Regions from separate parts of the Streptomyces sp. NPDC019443 genome, predicted to be linked through region 1. Evidence: riboswitches for the same ligand, from Rfam matches in the RefSeq annotation. Region 1 holds a riboswitch; each other region holds the start of a gene.
The links. Region 1 has a riboswitch for cyclic di-AMP ahead of ACH492_RS31030 (NlpC/P60 family protein). Riboswitches for the same ligand answer to the same signal wherever they lie in the genome.

Region 1 (5,584 bases):
CGGACAGCTGGCTGACCGTCGACGTACGCAAGATGGTCGCCGACAACTTCCGGGTGTCGCTGGCACCTGAGAACTGGGCGATCGCGGGCTACTCGGCGGGCGCGCACGGCGCGGCCAAGCTGGCCTTCGCCCACCCCGACCGCTACAGCGCGGCCGTCAGCTTCTCCGGCTACAACGACCCGGCCGCCGAGTCCCGCTCGCTGACTGCCGCGGACCCGAAGCTGCGCGTCGAGAACAACGTCCTGCACATCCTGAAGTCGGCCAAGACCCCGCCGCGGGTCTCGCTGCTGGCGACAGGGGAGGGCTCGGACGGGTACGAGCCGGGTCTTGCGCTGAAACGGGCGGCCAAGCCACCGACGAAGGTGGATGTACGGGCGACGAAGGGCGGGCATGTCACTCCTGTGTGGAGCAGGCAGTTGCCGTACGCCTTCGAGTGGCTGACGCAGCAGCTGCGGCCGCGGTTCTGATCTACGGGTCTGACCTGCGTCTGACTCCGCCGACGGCTTACACGGGGCGGGTCGCGCCCGCGAAGGGCATCTCGTCGATCGGCGCGACACGGACCGGGGCGCCGGGGCGAGGGGCGTGGATCATCTGGCCGCCGCCGATGTACAGGCCGACGTGGCTGATCCCGGAGTAGAAGAACACCAGGTCGCCGGGGGCGAGTTGGGAACGGGAGACCCGTCGGCCCGCGTTGATCTGCGTGTACGTGGTGCGGGGCAGCGAGACCCCGGCGTAGCCCCAGGCAGCCTGGGTGAGCCCGGAACAGTCGAAGGAGGCGGGCCCGGTCGCGCCCCAGACGTACGGCTTGCCGAGCGCTCCGTAGGCGTACGCGACGGCTTGGGCGGCACGGGAGTTGGGAGCCTCGAGGGAGCCGCGGGGGCCGGCTGACCGGTCGGCACGCGTATCCGCGGGGCTTTCCGCACTGTTCGAGCCCTCGTACGAGGCGCGCTGCTCGGCGGTGAGCGCGGCGAGGAGACGTTCGGCGGCCGCGAGCTTGTCCTGGACGGTGGCCTTGTGCTTGGCCAGCTCGGTCTGCCGGGCCTTGAGCCCGTCCATGCGCCCGCCCGCCTCGGCCCTCAACCGGGCGATCTCCACCAGCTGTTGGTGCACACCGGCGATGGAGTCCGCCTGCCGCGTGCCGATCCGCTCGGCGAGCGCGGCCCGCTCCAGATACTCGTCGGGGTCGGAGGTGAGGGCGAGCTGCACCCCCGGGTCCATGCCACCGGCGCGGTACTGGGCGGTGGCGATCGAACCGAGGGCATTGCGTGAGGCGTTGAGCCGATCGGTCCTGCGGGCGGCCTCCTCGCGCAGCCGCTCCAGCGACGCGCGGGCCTTCGCGGTCTGCTCCTTGGCCCCGTTGTACTTCTCGGTGGCGGCCTCCGCCTCTTGGTAGAGCTTGTCGACCTTGGCCTTGATCTGTGCGGGAGTGAGACGGGGCTCGGCGTGCCCGGTTCCGTCGAACGCGGTGGCGGTCGCTGCGCCGGCGAGCGCGAGGGTGGCGGCGGTCCGGGCGGCGGGCCCGCTGAGCGGATGCTGCTTGGGTTTCCGGTGCGCTGCCACGAGGGCGTCCACGTCCTTCCGTCTTCCCTGCGGTCCGAATCCGACGCCGAGTCCGACGCCGCATCCGACGCCGAGTCCGACGGCGGTCCGCACGGGGGAGCGGCCCGCCGCCGGATCTCTCGGCGGGGGTGGCCGACTGCCGCCCGGGAGCTCGGCGGCGGTGGGGAGTCGGTCACCTGAGAAAGGACGCTAAACCTGAGAGTCACGGGAATGAGGCGTGGACCGGTACTGCCCGAAGCTGGACACGTGGGTGCGCTTTCTGAGAGCGGGACTGATGGTGCCGGCTCGGATCCCCGTGCCGCTGTGACCGATGCGGCGAATGAGGCATACCTGCCTGGAGATCGGTGCTATGGGGAGGGTTAGGCTCCGCGACATGGACGTACTCATCAATGTCTTCGTCGCCCTGCACATCATCGGCATCGCGTCGCTGCTCGGCGGCTTCCTCACCCAGATGAAGGCGATGGGCGCGGGAACGGCCCGCTTCACCCCGGCAATGCTGCACGGCGCGCTGACCATGCTGATCACGGGCGTGGCACTGGTGGGTCTGAACCAGGCGGACGACCAGCCGGTGAACAACCTGAAGGTCGGCATCAAGCTGGCGGTGCTGGTTGTGATCCTGGGCCTGGTGTACGTCAAGCGGGACGAGGAGAAGGTGGACAAGGCGCTGTTCGGCGCGGTGGGCGGGCTGGCGGTCGCGAACATCTTCATCGCGACGCTCTGGACGTGAGCCGGACATGAGAACGCCCGGGCGCCGAAGTCGGCCCCGGGCGTTCGTGCGCTGAGCGGTCTCAGGCCGGGCGCACGCTGCCGTAGATCGGCATGTAGTAGATCGACTCCTCGCGGACGTTCGTACCCGGCTTGGGCGCGTGGATCATCTTGCCGTCGCCGATGTAGATGCCGACGTGGCTGATGTCGTCGTAGAAGAAGACCAGGTCACCCGGGAGCAGATCCTTCGTCTCGACCCGCACGCCCACCTTCACCTGGTCCCAGGTGGTGCGCGGCAGGTCCACGCCCGCGGCCTTCCAGGCGGCCTGGGTCAGTCCCGAGCAGTCGTACGAGCTCGGGCCCGACGCGCCCCAGACGTACGGCTTGCCAATCTGGGAGCGGGCGAAGGAGAGGACCTTCTCCGCCTTCGCCGCGTACGTGGCTCCGCCCGTGGAACCGGAGCCGGTGTCCGACCCGGTGTCCGTGCCCGTGTCGCCGCCCTGGTTCTGCTCCTGCTCCTGGCGCCGGCGCTCGGCCTCCGCGCGGGCCTCCGCCTCCTCCTTGGCCTTGGCCTCGGCCCTGCGACGGGCCTCTTCTTCCTTCTCGCGCTCGATCGCCGCAAGCCGCGCCTTCTCCTCGGCCGTCAGCTTCGACAGCAGCGTGCGCGCCTCGGCGAGCTTCGCCTGGACGTCCTGCTTGCTGGTGCGCAGGGCCTGCTGGGAGCGGGTGAGCGACTCGAGGCTCTTCGTCGCCTCCGCGCGCTGCTCGGCGGCCGCGGCCCGCTGAGTCTCGTAGTCGTCGATCACACTGCGCTGACGGTCGGTCATCCGGTCCATCAGCTGCGTCTGGTCGAAGTACGCCTGCGGGCTGTCCGCGAAGAGCAGCGCGGCGGTCGGAGTGACCGCGCCCGTGCGGTACTGCGCGGCCGCGTAGGTGCCGAGCTCCCGCCGCGACTCGTTCAGCTTGTCCGTGCGCTTGGCGGCGTCGTCGAGGAGCTCGTCGACCTCGCGGCGCTTCTCCTCGGTCGCTTCCTTGGCCTTGTTGTACTTCTGGGTCGCCGTGCCGGCCTGCCGGTACAGGTCGTCGACCTTCTTCTGCACCTCTTCGACGGAGGGCTTCGGCTCGGCGGGTGCGGCATTGGCGCTCTGCGTCGACAACAGCGTGACGGAGGCGAGGGCTGCCGTCGTGAACCCGACGGCGGGGGAGGACTTTACGGTTCGACTTCGCGTTTTGCGATGCGACGCCAAGGCCGGCATCTCCTTCTTCCGTGGACCGCCTACCGGGTTAGCTGTCGGGTTCGGGCGGAACGGAAGATCGCCCTACGGACCGAGTGAGGCGCGGTCCGATTCACCCCGGTTGTGCATGGTGGGTCCCCGGTTCCGAACTCCCTTGTGGAAAGCCCGAATTCGGCGCAGGCCGCCCGATTGGCGTGGATCGCCATGGGGGTACGGGCCGCCTTGGGGGAGCACGCTAGCCAACTCGTGCGGCTGCTGTGAAGGTTGATGTTCGAAATGTCCGATACATTTTCGTGACCTTGGCGATCGGTGAACCGGCGCCCCCAAATGATGACCCGATGGTATAGGCCGATGACGGAGAGTCGCGGCGTCGATCGCCGGTCGAATCGCCCTCGAATCGGCCGTCGAAACGTCCTGTGCATCGTCCGGGGTATCCCAATGCGGCGGCGAGCTGTCAGTGCGGCGGCCTAGACTCGTAGAGCGATGAGCAGCCTCTTTGACGACAGCTTCCTGGCGGACCTCCAGCCCAGCGCGGAGCACCACCCGCCGCCGCCCGAGGACTCGGCCCCGGAGGAGATCCCTGACGATCTCTTCCAGGGCGCCTACGACGTCCCCCCGGCCCGGGACCCGTACCACCGTGACGGCGCTCCGCGCACGGTCGTGGACCCCGCCGCCCTGCTCGAGGGGCTGAATGAACAGCAGCGTGCCGCCGTCGTGCACACCGGCTCGCCGCTGCTGATCGTCGCCGGGGCCGGGTCCGGCAAGACCCGGGTGCTGACCCACCGGATCGCGTATCTGCTGGGCAGCCGCAGCGTCCACCCCGGCCAGATACTGGCGATCACGTTCACCAACAAGGCCGCCGGCGAGATGAAGGAGCGCGTCGAGCACCTCGTCGGCCCGCGCGCCAACGCCATGTGGGTCTCCACCTTCCACAGCGCCTGCGTCCGGATCCTGCGCCGGGAGTCCAAGAGGCTCGGCTTCACCTCGTCGTTCTCGATCTACGACGCCGCCGATTCCAAGCGCCTCATGGCCCTGGTCTGTCGTGATCTGGAACTCGATCCCAAGAAGTTCCCGCCGAAGTCCTTCAGCGCGAAGATCTCGAACCTCAAGAACGAGCTGATCGACGAGGAGACCTTCGCCGACCAGGCGGTCGACGGTTTCGAGAAGACGCTCGCAGAGGCGTACCGGATGTACCAGGCGAGGCTGCGCGAGGCCAATGCGCTGGACTTCGACGACATCATCATGACGACGGTGCATCTGCTGCAGGCGTTCCCGGACGTCGCCGAGCACTATCAGCGCCGGTTCCGCCATGTCCTGGTGGACGAGTACCAGGACACCAACCACGCTCAGTACACGCTCGTACGCGAGCTGGTGGGTCCCTCGGGCCCGGACGACGACCCGGCCGAGCTCTGCGTCGTCGGCGACGCCGACCAGTCGATCTACGCCTTCCGCGGCGCGACCATCCGCAACATCCTCCAGTTCGAGGAGGACTACCCGGACGCGACGACGATTCTGCTCGAGCAGAACTACCGCTCGACGCAGACGATCCTCTCCGCCGCCAACGCCGTCATCGAGCGCAACGAGAGCCGCCGCCCGAAGAACCTGTGGACCAACGCCGGCGCCGGCGCGCAGATCACCGGCTATGTCGCCGACACCGAGCACGACGAGGCGCAGTTCGTCGCCGACGAGATCGACCGGCTGACGGACGCCGGCGACGCGAAGGCCGGCGACGTCGCCATCTTCTACCGTACGAACGCCCAGTCCCGTGTCTTCGAAGAGATTTTCATCCGGGTCGGGCTGCCGTACAAGGTCGTCGGCGGAGTGCGCTTCTACGAGCGCAAGGAGGTCCGGGACGTCCTCGCGTATCTGCGAGTTCTCGCCAACCCCGAGGACAATGTCCCGCTGCGCCGCATCCTCAATGTCCCCAAGCGTGGCATCGGCGACCGAGCCGAGGCGATGATCGACGCGCTCGCGCTGCGCGAGAAGATCACCTTCCCGCAGGCGCTGCGCCGCGTCGACGAGGCGTACGGCATGGCGGCCCGCTCCGCCAACGCCGTCAAGCGGTTCAACGTGCTGATGGAGGA
Region 2 (5,584 bases), on a different contig from region 1:
CGGTCTTGTCTTCGACTACTTCACCCCGCCCAGATTCACTGCCGTGCCGTTCTTCACGGCCGCCCCGCTGATCGCCGCGCCCTTCTCCTCCTGGATCGCCACGCTGCTGACCGGCATCGCGGCGACCCTGTCCGTGCTCGGTCTGCGCTACTACAACGAGACCGTGTCCGAGGTCACGTCGTTCACCGAGCTGTTCACCGTTCTCACCGTCGCCGGGCTCGCCCTGCTCATCAACCGCCTCGTACGGCTCAGCCGTGAGCGCCTCGCCTCCGCCAGGGTGATCGCCGAGGCCGCCCAGCGCGCCGTGCTGCCCGCCCCCGCTGCCCGGATCGCCGGGCTGCACATCGCCGCGCGGTACGAGGCGGCGGAGGCCGACGCCTTCATCGGCGGCGACCTCTTCGCCGTACAGGACACGCCCTTCGGGGTGCGGCTGGTGGTCGGAGACGTACGGGGCAAGGGGCTGGAGGCGGTCGAAACGGTGGCCGTGATCCTCGGGGCCTTCCGGGAGGCTGCCGAGCAGGAGAGTTCGCTCGAAGGGGTCGCCGCGCGTCTTGAGCGGGCACTGGCGCGCGAGGGCACGCGGCAGGACGAACTGGACGCCGTCGAGGGGTTCACCACCGCCGTGCTCGCCGAGATCCCGCGCGGCGAGGGCGTGGTGCGGGTGGTGAACCGGGGCCACCCGGAACCGCTGGTGCTGTACGCCGACGGGGACGTGGACATCCTGGAGCCGACCCAGGCCGCGCTGCCGCTGGGAATGGGCGAACTGGGGGCGTGGCCGGACCGGTCGGATGCGCATCCGCTGCCCCCCGGGGCCACACTGCTCCTCTACACGGACGGTCTCTCCGAGGCGCGTGATGCGGGCGGCGTCTTCTACGACCCCGGCGAGCGGCTCGCGGGTCGGCTCTTTCCCGGGCCCGAGGAGCTGCTGGACGCGCTCGTCGACGACGTACGACGGCATACGCGCGGCGCGGCCACGGACGACATGGCGCTGCTGGCGGTCGGCCGCCCCGCTCAGGGGCAGCCGGACCGCCGCAGGACCGTGCCGGTCGTCAGAGCCCTTGCAGGATCGGAGCGCCGGAGCGAGTGAAGGCCCATCGCGCGGCCATGGGCCCGACGAAGGACGCGGCCACGGACCCGACGCGTCCGACGCAGGACCCGGCACCGTGCGTAGTCGAAGCGCACCCCTCCGCATAACATTTGAAGCACTGTCAGACGAGGGCTCCGGCCCGAGAGTAGATCAAGTCGCCCGACTCCGGCCGCTTGTGTCCTGGTTGGTCCCCGTCAAAGTCGTTAATGATCAGTCGGAACAGCTTGGAATACGACCCCGGAGTCTATTAACGTTCGATAACGCAGCGCGGTCGTCCCAGTCGTCGCTAGAGACGGCACCGTGCGCACGCGCCGAATCCCGCAAGGGAACCGGGGAACCACCAATTGGGGTGAATCGGGCACCTTTGCCGCTCTTTCCGCGGTCGAGGCGCCCGTAGGAGACCTTCCTGCTCCGAACCCGTCAGCTAACCCGGTAGGCGAGAAGGAAGGAAAGGAGCACGCCTCCGTGGCGTCCAACAAGCCTGCCCCCGAAGCACCCTTCGGAACCCTGGAAACTGACTTCTTCGGCGACGAACCGGCGGAGCGGGCATGGGAGGAATGGAACCCCACCGAGGACTCCGTCCGTCCGGTGCGCGGCCGGCACCGTGTCATGAAGCAGCGCGGCGGGCTCGCCCGCAGCTCCACGGTGCTCGGCGTCGGCGTGATCGCCGCGGTAGGCGCGGGCGGCATGGCAACCGCGCAGAGCAAGCCGCCGGTCTCCATATCGCTCCCCGACTCGATCGCGGACAACCTGCCCGACGCCAAGTCCCTGCCGGGCGTGGGCTCCCTGATGGACGACGCGTCGGACGCCGACGCGGGGAACGTGAACGCGGCCCCGCTCACGGCGATGAGCCTCGCCACGGACTCCGGCGCCGAGGCCGGAACGGACAGCGCGGCCGGCGCCGGTGAGGCGCTGCGCGCCCGCATTCTCCAGCAGGCCGAGCAGCAGCAGGCCGAGGCGGACGCCGAGGCGAAGGCGGCCGCGGAGAAGCTCGCGGCCGAGAAGGCCGCGGCGGAGGCCGCGAAGCAGCAGACCGCGGCGGAGGCCAAGGCCGAGGCCGAGAAGCTCGCGGCCGAGAAGGCTGCGGCGGCCAAGGCGGAGGCCGAGCGGCTGGCCCAGCTCGCAAAGAGCTACGCCCTGCCCACCTCCTCGTACACGATCACCTCCACGTTCGGCGAGTCCGGCTCCATGTGGTCCTCGGGCTACCACACCGGCCTGGACTTCGCGGCCCCGACGGGCACGCCGATCAAGGCGGTGCACAGCGGCACCGTCAAGTCGGCGGGCTGGTCCGGTTCTTACGGCTACCGCACGGTGCTGGAGCTCGAAGACGGCACGGAGGTCTGGTACGCCCACCAGTCCTCGATCTCGGTCAGCGCCGGCCAGAAGGTGACGACGGGCGAGACGATCGGCCGCGTCGGCGCGACGGGCAATGTGACGGGCCCGCACCTGCACCTGGAGGTCCACACGCCTGGCGGGTCGGGGCTCGACCCGATGGCGTGGCTGCGCGGCAAGGGCCTCAGCGTCTGATCGTGCGCCACAGTCCCCGGCAGCTCTGGCGCACACCCCCCGACGCCGGAGCTGCCGGTACAGCGCGTAGACCCGGACAGCGCGTAGAGGTACAGCGCGCAGAACGGAACAGCGCGTAGATCGGAATAGCGCGCGCCACCACGGTCGTTGATCAGCCCATGACTTCTCTCCGGACCCTCGGCTCGTCCGACATCGCCGTCTCCCCGCTCGCCCTCGGCGGCAATGTCTTCGGCTGGACCGCCGACCAGGCGCAGTCCTTCGCCGTGCTCGACGCGTACGCCGCCGTCGGCGGCAACTTCGTCGACACTGCCGACGCCTACTCCTCCTGGGCGCCGGGCCACGTGGGCGGCGAGTCCGAGACCGTCATCGGCAACTGGCTCGCCGCGCGCGGCAACCGTTCCGACGTCGTCGTCGCGACCAAGGTCGGCGCGCACCCCCAGTACCGGGGGCTCTCCGCCACGACTGTCAGGGCCGCGGCCGAGGAATCCCTGAAGCGGCTGCGTACCGACTACATCGACCTGTACTACACGCACTTCGACGACCCGAGCGTCCCCGTCGAGGAGATCATCACCGCCCTCGACCAGCTGGTGCACGACGGCAAGGTCCGTGCCATCGCCGCCTCCAACCTCAGCGCCGAGCGGCTCCAGGCGTCCCTGGACTTCTCGGAGCGCGAGGGGGTTGCCCGTTATGTCGCGCTGCAACCGCAATACAACCTGGTCTCCCGCGACACATACGAGGGCGAGCTGCGGGACACCGCCGCCCGTGCCGGGCTCGCCGCCGTCCCCTACTCCGCGCTCGCCTCCGGCTTCCTCACCGGCAAGTACCGTCCGGGTGTGGCGGTGGACAGCGCACGGGCAGCGGGCGCCGGCAAGCACCTGGAGACCGGGCGGGGCCTGACGGTCCTTGCCGCGCTCGACAAGGTCGCCCGGGCCCGTGGCGCGCAGGTCGCGACCGTCGCGCTCGCCTGGCTGGCCGCGCAGCCGACCGTCGTCGCGCCGATCGCCTCGGCCCGCACGGTCGATCAGCTGCCCGCGCTGACCGCGGTCGCCGAGCTGGAGCTGACGGCCGAGGAACTGGCCGAGCTGACCGCGGCGTCGGACAGCTAGGGCGTGTTTTAGAAGTCCCTCCCCAGAGCTTTGCCTGGGAGGTGCCCCCAGCCCCGCGACGCCTGGCACGCACTCCCCCGGCTACCGCCGGGAGGTGCCCCCACGCGATGTTGTCTCAGTCGCCCAAGTACGTCCAGTACGAGGGTGATCTCTCCCCGACTTCGTCCGGGGGTGCCCCCACCGATACGAGAGACCCACCTGTCAATAACGACCGTCAGTAGACCTAGCCGCGGTACGGGTTGTAGCCGCCGTAGTCGCGGTACGGCGGCGGCGTCCACACCCGGCCCGTCGCCCGTGCGGCGTACGTCAGCGCGGGACCGGCGACGTCCTTGCGCTGCCACAGGTGGTGCAGCAGCTCCTGCTCGCGCTCCGCGAAGTCCGGGCCCGCCGCGCCGCGGTGGGCCCGGTGGCGCAGAAAGGCCAGGGACGTCGCGAACCGCTGGTACTCCGAGACGGCGTGCGCGGCGGCCGGTCCGTGCGCGCGCCGGGCGACGTCGCGGGCCATCGTGCGCGCCCGCATCGAGGAGAGCGCGCGCGGCTCGGCGGCGGTCAGCCAGCCGGCCGCGGCGTACGCGGGCAGCTCGGTGGATATCGTGCGCAGTTCGCGCTGCCGGGTCCAGACCGTCAGCCAGGTCAGCAGCCCGAAGACGGGGACCATGAACGCCCCGTACACGGCGTAGAAGCCCCACGGGCCGAAGAGCGACGACGAGCCGTTCCACAGGGCGTGCATGCCCATGGCGAGGGCGAGGCCGAGCAGCGGCAGCGCGATCCGGCGGATGCGCTGGCGCTGGGCGGCGAGCGCGGCGATCCCGAAGCCGATGCCGGTCAGCACGGTGAAGAGCGGGTGCGCGAACGGCGACATGACGACGCGTACGAAGAAAGTCGCCGCGGTCACCGAGGCGAACCCCGATGTGCCTATCTCCTGGTCCTCGCCGAAGGCGCTGCCCAGGTAGAGGATGTTCTCGGTGAAGGCGAAGCCGGTCGCGGTGAAGCCGGCCACGACCACGCCGTCGACGATCCCGGTGAAGTCCCGTCTGCGGAAGATGAAGATCAGCAGGATCGCCGTGGCCTTCGCGCTCTCCTCGACGATCGGGGCGATCACCGTCGCGCCGAGCGTGTCCGCACTCGCCGGGTCGGCGGTGGCGGTGGCTATCCAGCGGGTCGCGAAGGTGTTCGCGATGATCGCGACGAGGGCGGCGGCGAACGCGCCCCAGGCGAAGGCGAAGAGAAGGTTCTTCCAGGGGCCCGGCTCGACCCGGTCCAGCCAGCGGAAGGCCGCGGCGAGGAGCGGGACGGGAAGGGTCGCGAGGCCGAGACCGACCAGGAAGCCCTGGGTGCCGGTCTGTTCGCGTACGAGCGCGAGAATGACGAGGCCGGAGAGGGCGAGGAGGGTGATCAGCGCTCCCGCCCGTACCGCCCTGCTGCGCCAGAGCTGGGAGGCGCGGCGCGGTTTGTAGCGCCAGCGGGCACGCTCCGGCACGGCGGCGAGCAGCTCGGCGAGGTGCTGCTGCTCGAACGCCGGGACCGCCGGATGCGGTGCGGGGTCCTGCGGGGGCGACTCGGACACCCAATGACCCTAACGAGGGTCACTGACAACTGGCGACGGTGTCTGGGGTGCTACTCACGGTTACGCGGGCCCCAACGGGCGGCGGAACAGCAGGTCGTGAACCTTGTGCCCCTTGTCCAGGCCCTGTCCTTCGAACCGGGTGAGCGGGCGGAAGGCGGGGCGCGGGGCGTAGCCGCCGTCCTCCTGGGTGTTCTCGAAGTCCGCGTGCGCGGAGAGCACCTCGAGCATCTGCTCGGCGTACGGCTCCCAGTCGGTCGCGCAGTGCAGGATCGCGCCGGGCTTCATGCAGGTGGCGGC
Region 3 (5,584 bases), on a different contig from region 1:
GTGCTGGTCTACGAGCCCATCTCGGCCGACGACGGCGAGGGCGACGACAGCGACGAGACCGACGAGCACGAGGGGACCGACCAGTGAGCGACGCTGCCGTGACCATGCAGTTCCACCCGCAGCCGGCCGCCGGAGAGGCCCGGCCCTGGGCGTTCCCCGCCCCCGAGCGCGGCACGCTGGACAACGGGCTCACGGTGCTGCGCTGCCACCGTCCCGGCCAGCAGGTGGTGGCTGTCGAGATCTGCCTCGACGCGCCGCTGGACGCCGAGCCGGAGGGCCTCGACGGCGTCGCCACGATCATGGCGCGCGCCCTGTCGGAGGGCACCGACAAGCACTCCGCGGAGGATTTCGCGGCCGAGCTGGAGCGCTGCGGAGCGACACTCGACTCGCACGCCGACCACCCCGGCGTCCGCGTCTCCCTGGAGGTCCCGGTCTCCCGGCTGCCCAAGGCGCTCGGCCTGCTCGCCGACGCGCTGCGCGCACCCGCCTTCGCCGACAGCGAGGTGGAGCGGCTCGTACGCAACCGTCTCGACGAGATCCCGCACGAGACGGCCAATCCGGGCCGCCGTGCCGCCAAGGAGCTTTCCAAGCAGCTCTTTCCGGCCTCCCTGCGCATGTCGCGCCCCCGTCAGGGCACGGAGGAGACGGTGGCCCGGATCGACTCCGCGGCCGTGCGGGGCTTCTATGAGGCGCATGTGCGGCCCGCCACGGCCACCGCGGTGATCGTCGGCGACCTCACCGGGGTCGACCTGGACGCCGTGCTGGCCGACACCCTCGGCACCTGGAAGGGCGACAGCGCCACGCCCCGTCCCGTACCGCCGATCACGGCCGACGACACGGGCCGCGTGGTCGTCGTGGACCGGCCGGGCGCCGTGCAGACGCAGCTGCTGATCGGCCGCATCGGGGCGGACCGCCACGACCGCGTCTGGCCCGCGCAGGTGCTCGGCGCGTACTGCCTGGGCGGCACCCTCACCTCCCGCCTGGACCGCGTACTGCGCGAGGAAAAGGGCTACACCTACGGCGTGCGGGCCTTCGGCCAGGTCCTGCGGTCCGCCCCCGACGGTTCGGGCGCCGCGATGCTCGCCGTCAGCGGCTCGGTGGACACCCCCAACACCGGACCGGCGCTGGAGGACCTCTGGAAGGTGCTGCGCACGCTCGCGGCCGAGGGGCTCACCGACGCCGAGCGGGATGTCGCCGTGCAGAACCTGGTGGGCGTCGCCCCGCTGAAGTTCGAGACGGCGGCGTCCGTCGCGGGCACGCTCGCCGATCAGGTCGAGCAGTCCCTCCCGGACGACTACCAGGCGCAGTTGTATGTACGGCTGGCCGAGACCGGCACCGTGGAGGCGACGGCCGCGGCCGTCAACGCCTTCCCGGTGGACCGGCTTGTCACGGTGCTCGTCGGCGACGCCTCGCAGATCGAGGAGCCGGTCAGGGCACTGGGCATCGGTGAAGTGACCGTTGTCACGGGCTGATTGACCGCAAGACGATCCGTCATACCTGGCAAACAACTTAAAACAGACAAGCGGAACCCCGGCCTCCAAAGCGACGCCGGGGTTCTGTCTTATGCCCGGTTTGTTGGAGAGGCTGCCTGTCTGCCCTGTGGCATGCACTACAAAAGGGCCTGTCTGTTTGGTGAATGAAAGATGCCCCGCCTAGCGTCGGTCCGGCTGTCCGCCAGTTGCCCGCCGCACCCGCGGCATCGGACAGTCATCGCCGAGTCCCCGTCAGGCGCGAGCCTGGGGAGCCGGGGACCCAATCAGTCCCTGGGGTGAATCGGACGCCTTCGCACCGTGCGGAGGGGCCCGTAGGAGACCTTCCTGCTCCGAACCCGTCAGCTAACCCGGTAGGCGAGAAGGAAGGAAAGGATCAGCCACTACATGGCGTTCACCCGTGCCACCGGGAAGCACCGTGCCCCGAGCCGTCTGACGCGCAAGAGCGCGAGCATGGCGGGCGTCGCGGCCCTTGCCACCACCGGCGTCATCGGAACCCTCGCTTCCCCGGCGCTCGCCGCCGAGCCCGGTGCCACCGCGGTCGAGGACACCGGCCTGACCCAGATCGTGGCCGCCGACTCGCTCGCCGACCAGATCGCCGACCAGGCCGCCGCCCAGAAGCAGGAGGCCGCAGAGGCCGCCGCCAAGGCGAAGGCCGAGGCTGAGGCCAAGCGCAAGGCCGAGGCCCGCGCCAAGGCTGCCCGCGAGGCCAAGGAGCGCGCCGCCCGTGAGGCCGAGCGCAAGCGCCTCAACTCCTTCGTCTCGCCGATCTCCGGCTCGTACGTCTCCACCGGCTACAAGACCGGCGGCGCCGTCTGGTCCTCCGGCAGCCACACAGGCATCGACTTCCATGCGGCGTCCGGCACCACCGTGCACGCGGTCGGCTCCGGCACCGTCGTCGAGGCCGGCTGGGGCGGCGCGTACGGCAACAACGTCGTGATCAAGATGAACGACGGCTCGTACACGCAATACGGCCATCTCTCGTCGATCAGCGTCTCAGTGGGTCAGAGCGTCACCCCTGGCCAGCGGATCGGCCTCTCAGGCGCGACCGGCAACACCACCGGGCCACACCTCCACTTCGAAGCCCGCACCAGCCCGGAGTACGGCTCCGACATCAACCCGGTCGCGTACCTGCGCGCGCACGGCGTCGGCGTCTGAGCGACACCCGAGTGGACGAAGGCCCCGGCCGCCGCCGGGGCCTTCGGTGTTCGGTCCTCTGGCCAAAAGATATCCATGAATTTCCAGGTGCCATCGGAAAATCCGGCCCACTGCAATAGAGTCACCGAACAGGCGTCAATCGGCTGCGTTTCGCGCGGATTAAAGCGGAGGTTCGGTCATGCGCATTCCCGCGCACTCGGTATGCACGGCGATCCGCGACGACATCGTCTCCGGTGTATTCGAGCGCGGCAGCCGGCTCACCGAGGAGCAGCTGGCGCGCCGCTACGGCGTCTCCCGGGTCCCCGTGCGCGAGGCCCTGCGCACGCTGGAGTCCGAGGGTTTCGTCACCACTCGCCGGCACGCCGGCGCCTGCGTCGCCGAGCCCACCGAGCAGGAGGCGGCCGACCTGCTGGAGGTCCGGATGCTGCTGGAGCCGCTGGGCGCTGCCCGGGCCGCCAAGCGCCGTACGGAAGCGCACCTCAAAGTCCTGCGTGGTCTGGTCAGGCTGGGGCAGGAGCGGGCCCGCCGTGGCCAGGGCGAGGATCTGCGCTCGCTGGGCGGCTGGTTCCACGAGACGCTCGCCCAGGCCTCCGGCAGCCCCGGTCTGACCGCCCTGCTCACCCAGCTGCGGCACAAGATCACCTGGATGTACGCCGTCGACCAGCCCGCCAAGCCCATCGAGTCCTGGGCCGAGCACGGCGCGATCGTGGACGCCGTGGCGCGCGGCGATGTGGAACGGGCGCGGGCGCTGACCGCCCTGCATGCCGAGCGGGCCACGGCCGCGCACCGGCTGCGCGGTCCCGAGCGGGTGAGGACTTCGCAACATGCCGTAAACACCGCGAGCGCCCGTAATTAACAGCCGCACCGTATACAAAGAGAAGATATTCGTGGGGCGGATTTTATGCTGCCCGAATTCATGGTGCCCGGACCGCAAAAAGCGGAGCCGCGGTCTCCCGAATTCGGGATGCCGCGGCTCCGTCGTTGAGCAATTCGACTGGCAGGTTCAGACGGTCTCGGGAAGCTCTTCGAGCCCCTCGGCAACCAGCTTGGCCAGACGGTCCAGGGCGGCGTCGGCGCCGTCCGCCTCGGAAGCGAGCACGATCTCCTCGCCGCCCTGAGCGCCCAGGCCGAGCACCGCGAGCATGGAGGCGGCATTGACCGGGTTGCCGTCAGCCTTGGCGATCGTCACCGGGACGCCGGCGGCCGTGGCGGCACGGACGAAGATGGAAGCGGGGCGGGCGTGAAGGCCCTCGGCCCAGCCGACATTGACGCGGCGCTCAGCCATGGTGTTGCCCTTCAAGTCTTAGCGGTTGTCTAGACCAGTCTCTCATGCGTTGCGGCGTGCTCGTACCGGCCTTGGGCCGGGGGCGGCCGCCGATCGGATCTCCCCAGACTGCCCGCGGCCAACGGCCGCCGCTACTGGTGGGTGAGCCTTACGCTTTCGGCATGCAGACCGAGCCGGACCACGCCTACCCCGATCACTGGGAAGCAGACGTGGTGCTGCGCGACGGCGGCACCGCACGCATCAGGCCCATCACCACCGAGGACGCCGAGCGACTGGTCAGCTTCTACGAACAGGTCTCGGACGAGTCGAAGTACTACCGCTTCTTCGCGCCCTATCCACGGCTCTCCGCCAAGGACGTCCACCGCTTCACCCACCACGACTACGTGGACCGGGTGGGTCTCGCGGTCACGGTCGGCGGCGAATTCATCGCGACTGTCCGCTACGACCGGATCAACGCGCAGGGCCGCCCCGCGAGTGCCCCTGCCGACGAGGCCGAGGTCGCCTTCCTCGTGCAGGACGCCCACCAGGGGCGCGGGGTCGCGTCCACGCTGCTCGAACACATCGCGGCGGTCGCCCGCGAGCGCGGGATCCGGCGCTTCGCCGCCGAGGTGCTGCCGGCCAACAACAAGATGATCAAGGTGTTCCGGGATGCCGGCTACACCCAGAAGCGCAGCTTCGAGGATGGCTCCGTCCATCTGACCCTCGACCTGGAGCCGACCGCCGAGTCCCTCGCCGTGCAGCGCGGCCGCGAGCAGCGCGCGGAGGCCCGCTCCGTGCAGCGCCTCCTCGCGCCCGGATCGGTCGCCGTCATCGGCACCGGCCGTGCGCCGGGCGGTGTGGGCCGAACCGTGCTGCGCAACCTCCTCGATGGCGGGTACACCGGGCGTACGTACGCGGTGAACCGCGCCTTTCCCGAGGGGCAGCGAGAGGTGGACGGCGTACCCGCCTTCCGCTCGGTCGGCGAGATCGGGGAGCCGGTCGATCTCGCGGTCGTGGCGGTTCCCGCCGAACGGGTACCGGAAGCGGTCGCCGACTGCGGCGAGCACGGCGTCCAGGGTCTGGTCGTCCTCACCGCCGGATACGCCGAGAGCGGCGCGGCCGGGCGGGAGCGGCAGCGCGAACTGGTGCGGCAGGCCCGCTCGTACGGCATGCGCATCATCGGCCCGAACTCCTTCGGCATCATCAGCACATCGGACGCCGTCCGCCTCAACGCCTCCCTCGCGCCTCAGTCGCCGGCGCCGGGCCGTATCGGCCTGTTCACCCAGTCCGGCGCGATCGGTATCGCCCTGCTGTCGGGCCTCCACCGGCGCGGCGCGGGCCTGTCCTCCTTCATCTCGTCGGGCAACCGCGCGGACGTGTCCGGCAATGACTTTCTGCAGTACTGGTACGAGGACCCGGACACCGATGTCGTCCTGCTGTACCTCGAATCGATCGGCAACCCGCGCAAGTTCACCCGCCTCGCGCGGCGTACGGCGGCGGTGAAGCCGGTCGTCGTGGTCAAGGGCGCCCGCCACAGCGGCAGCGAGCCGCCCGGGCACGCGGTGCCGGTGACCCGGATCCCGGACGCCACGGTCGGGGCCCTGCTGCGCCAGGCGGGCGTGATCCGCGTCGACACGGTCACCGAACTCGTCGACGCGGGCCTGCTGCTGGC

Region 2: linked by a shared signal. The riboswitch ahead of ACH492_RS34285 (M23 family metallopeptidase) and the one ahead of ACH492_RS31030 (NlpC/P60 family protein) in region 1 are both predicted to bind cyclic di-AMP.
Region 3: linked by a shared signal. The riboswitch ahead of ACH492_RS29965 (M23 family metallopeptidase) and the one ahead of ACH492_RS31030 (NlpC/P60 family protein) in region 1 are both predicted to bind cyclic di-AMP.

What each region holds. Positions count from the first base shown of each region.
Region 1 covers NZ_JBIRYJ010000013.1:141,066-146,649, forward strand. The annotation lists gene ACH492_RS31015 (alpha/beta hydrolase) at 1-467, shown strand, start outside; gene ACH492_RS31020 (NlpC/P60 family protein) at 505-1,560, opposite strand; gene ACH492_RS31025 (hypothetical protein) at 1,934-2,287, shown strand; gene ACH492_RS31030 (NlpC/P60 family protein) at 2,349-3,521, opposite strand; cyclic di-AMP (ydaO/yuaA leader) riboswitch at 3,524-3,687, opposite strand; gene pcrA (DNA helicase PcrA) at 3,984-5,584, shown strand, end outside.
Region 2 covers NZ_JBIRYJ010000018.1:15,621-21,204, reverse strand. The annotation lists gene ACH492_RS34290 (PP2C family protein-serine/threonine phosphatase) at 1-1,087, shown strand, start outside; cyclic di-AMP (ydaO/yuaA leader) riboswitch at 1,387-1,541, shown strand; gene ACH492_RS34285 (M23 family metallopeptidase) at 1,553-2,614, shown strand; gene ACH492_RS34280 (aldo/keto reductase) at 2,773-3,720, shown strand; gene ACH492_RS34275 (PrsW family intramembrane metalloprotease) at 3,944-5,287, opposite strand; gene trmB (tRNA (guanosine(46)-N7)-methyltransferase TrmB) at 5,348-5,584, opposite strand, start outside.
Region 3 covers NZ_JBIRYJ010000012.1:120,146-125,729, forward strand. The annotation lists gene ACH492_RS29955 (M16 family metallopeptidase) at 1-87, shown strand, start outside; gene ACH492_RS29960 (M16 family metallopeptidase) at 105-1,472, shown strand; cyclic di-AMP (ydaO/yuaA leader) riboswitch at 1,702-1,865, shown strand; gene ACH492_RS29965 (M23 family metallopeptidase) at 1,878-2,648, shown strand; gene ACH492_RS29970 (GntR family transcriptional regulator) at 2,827-3,504, shown strand; gene ACH492_RS29975 (HPr family phosphocarrier protein) at 3,652-3,933, opposite strand; gene ACH492_RS29980 (GNAT family N-acetyltransferase) at 4,095-5,584, shown strand, end outside.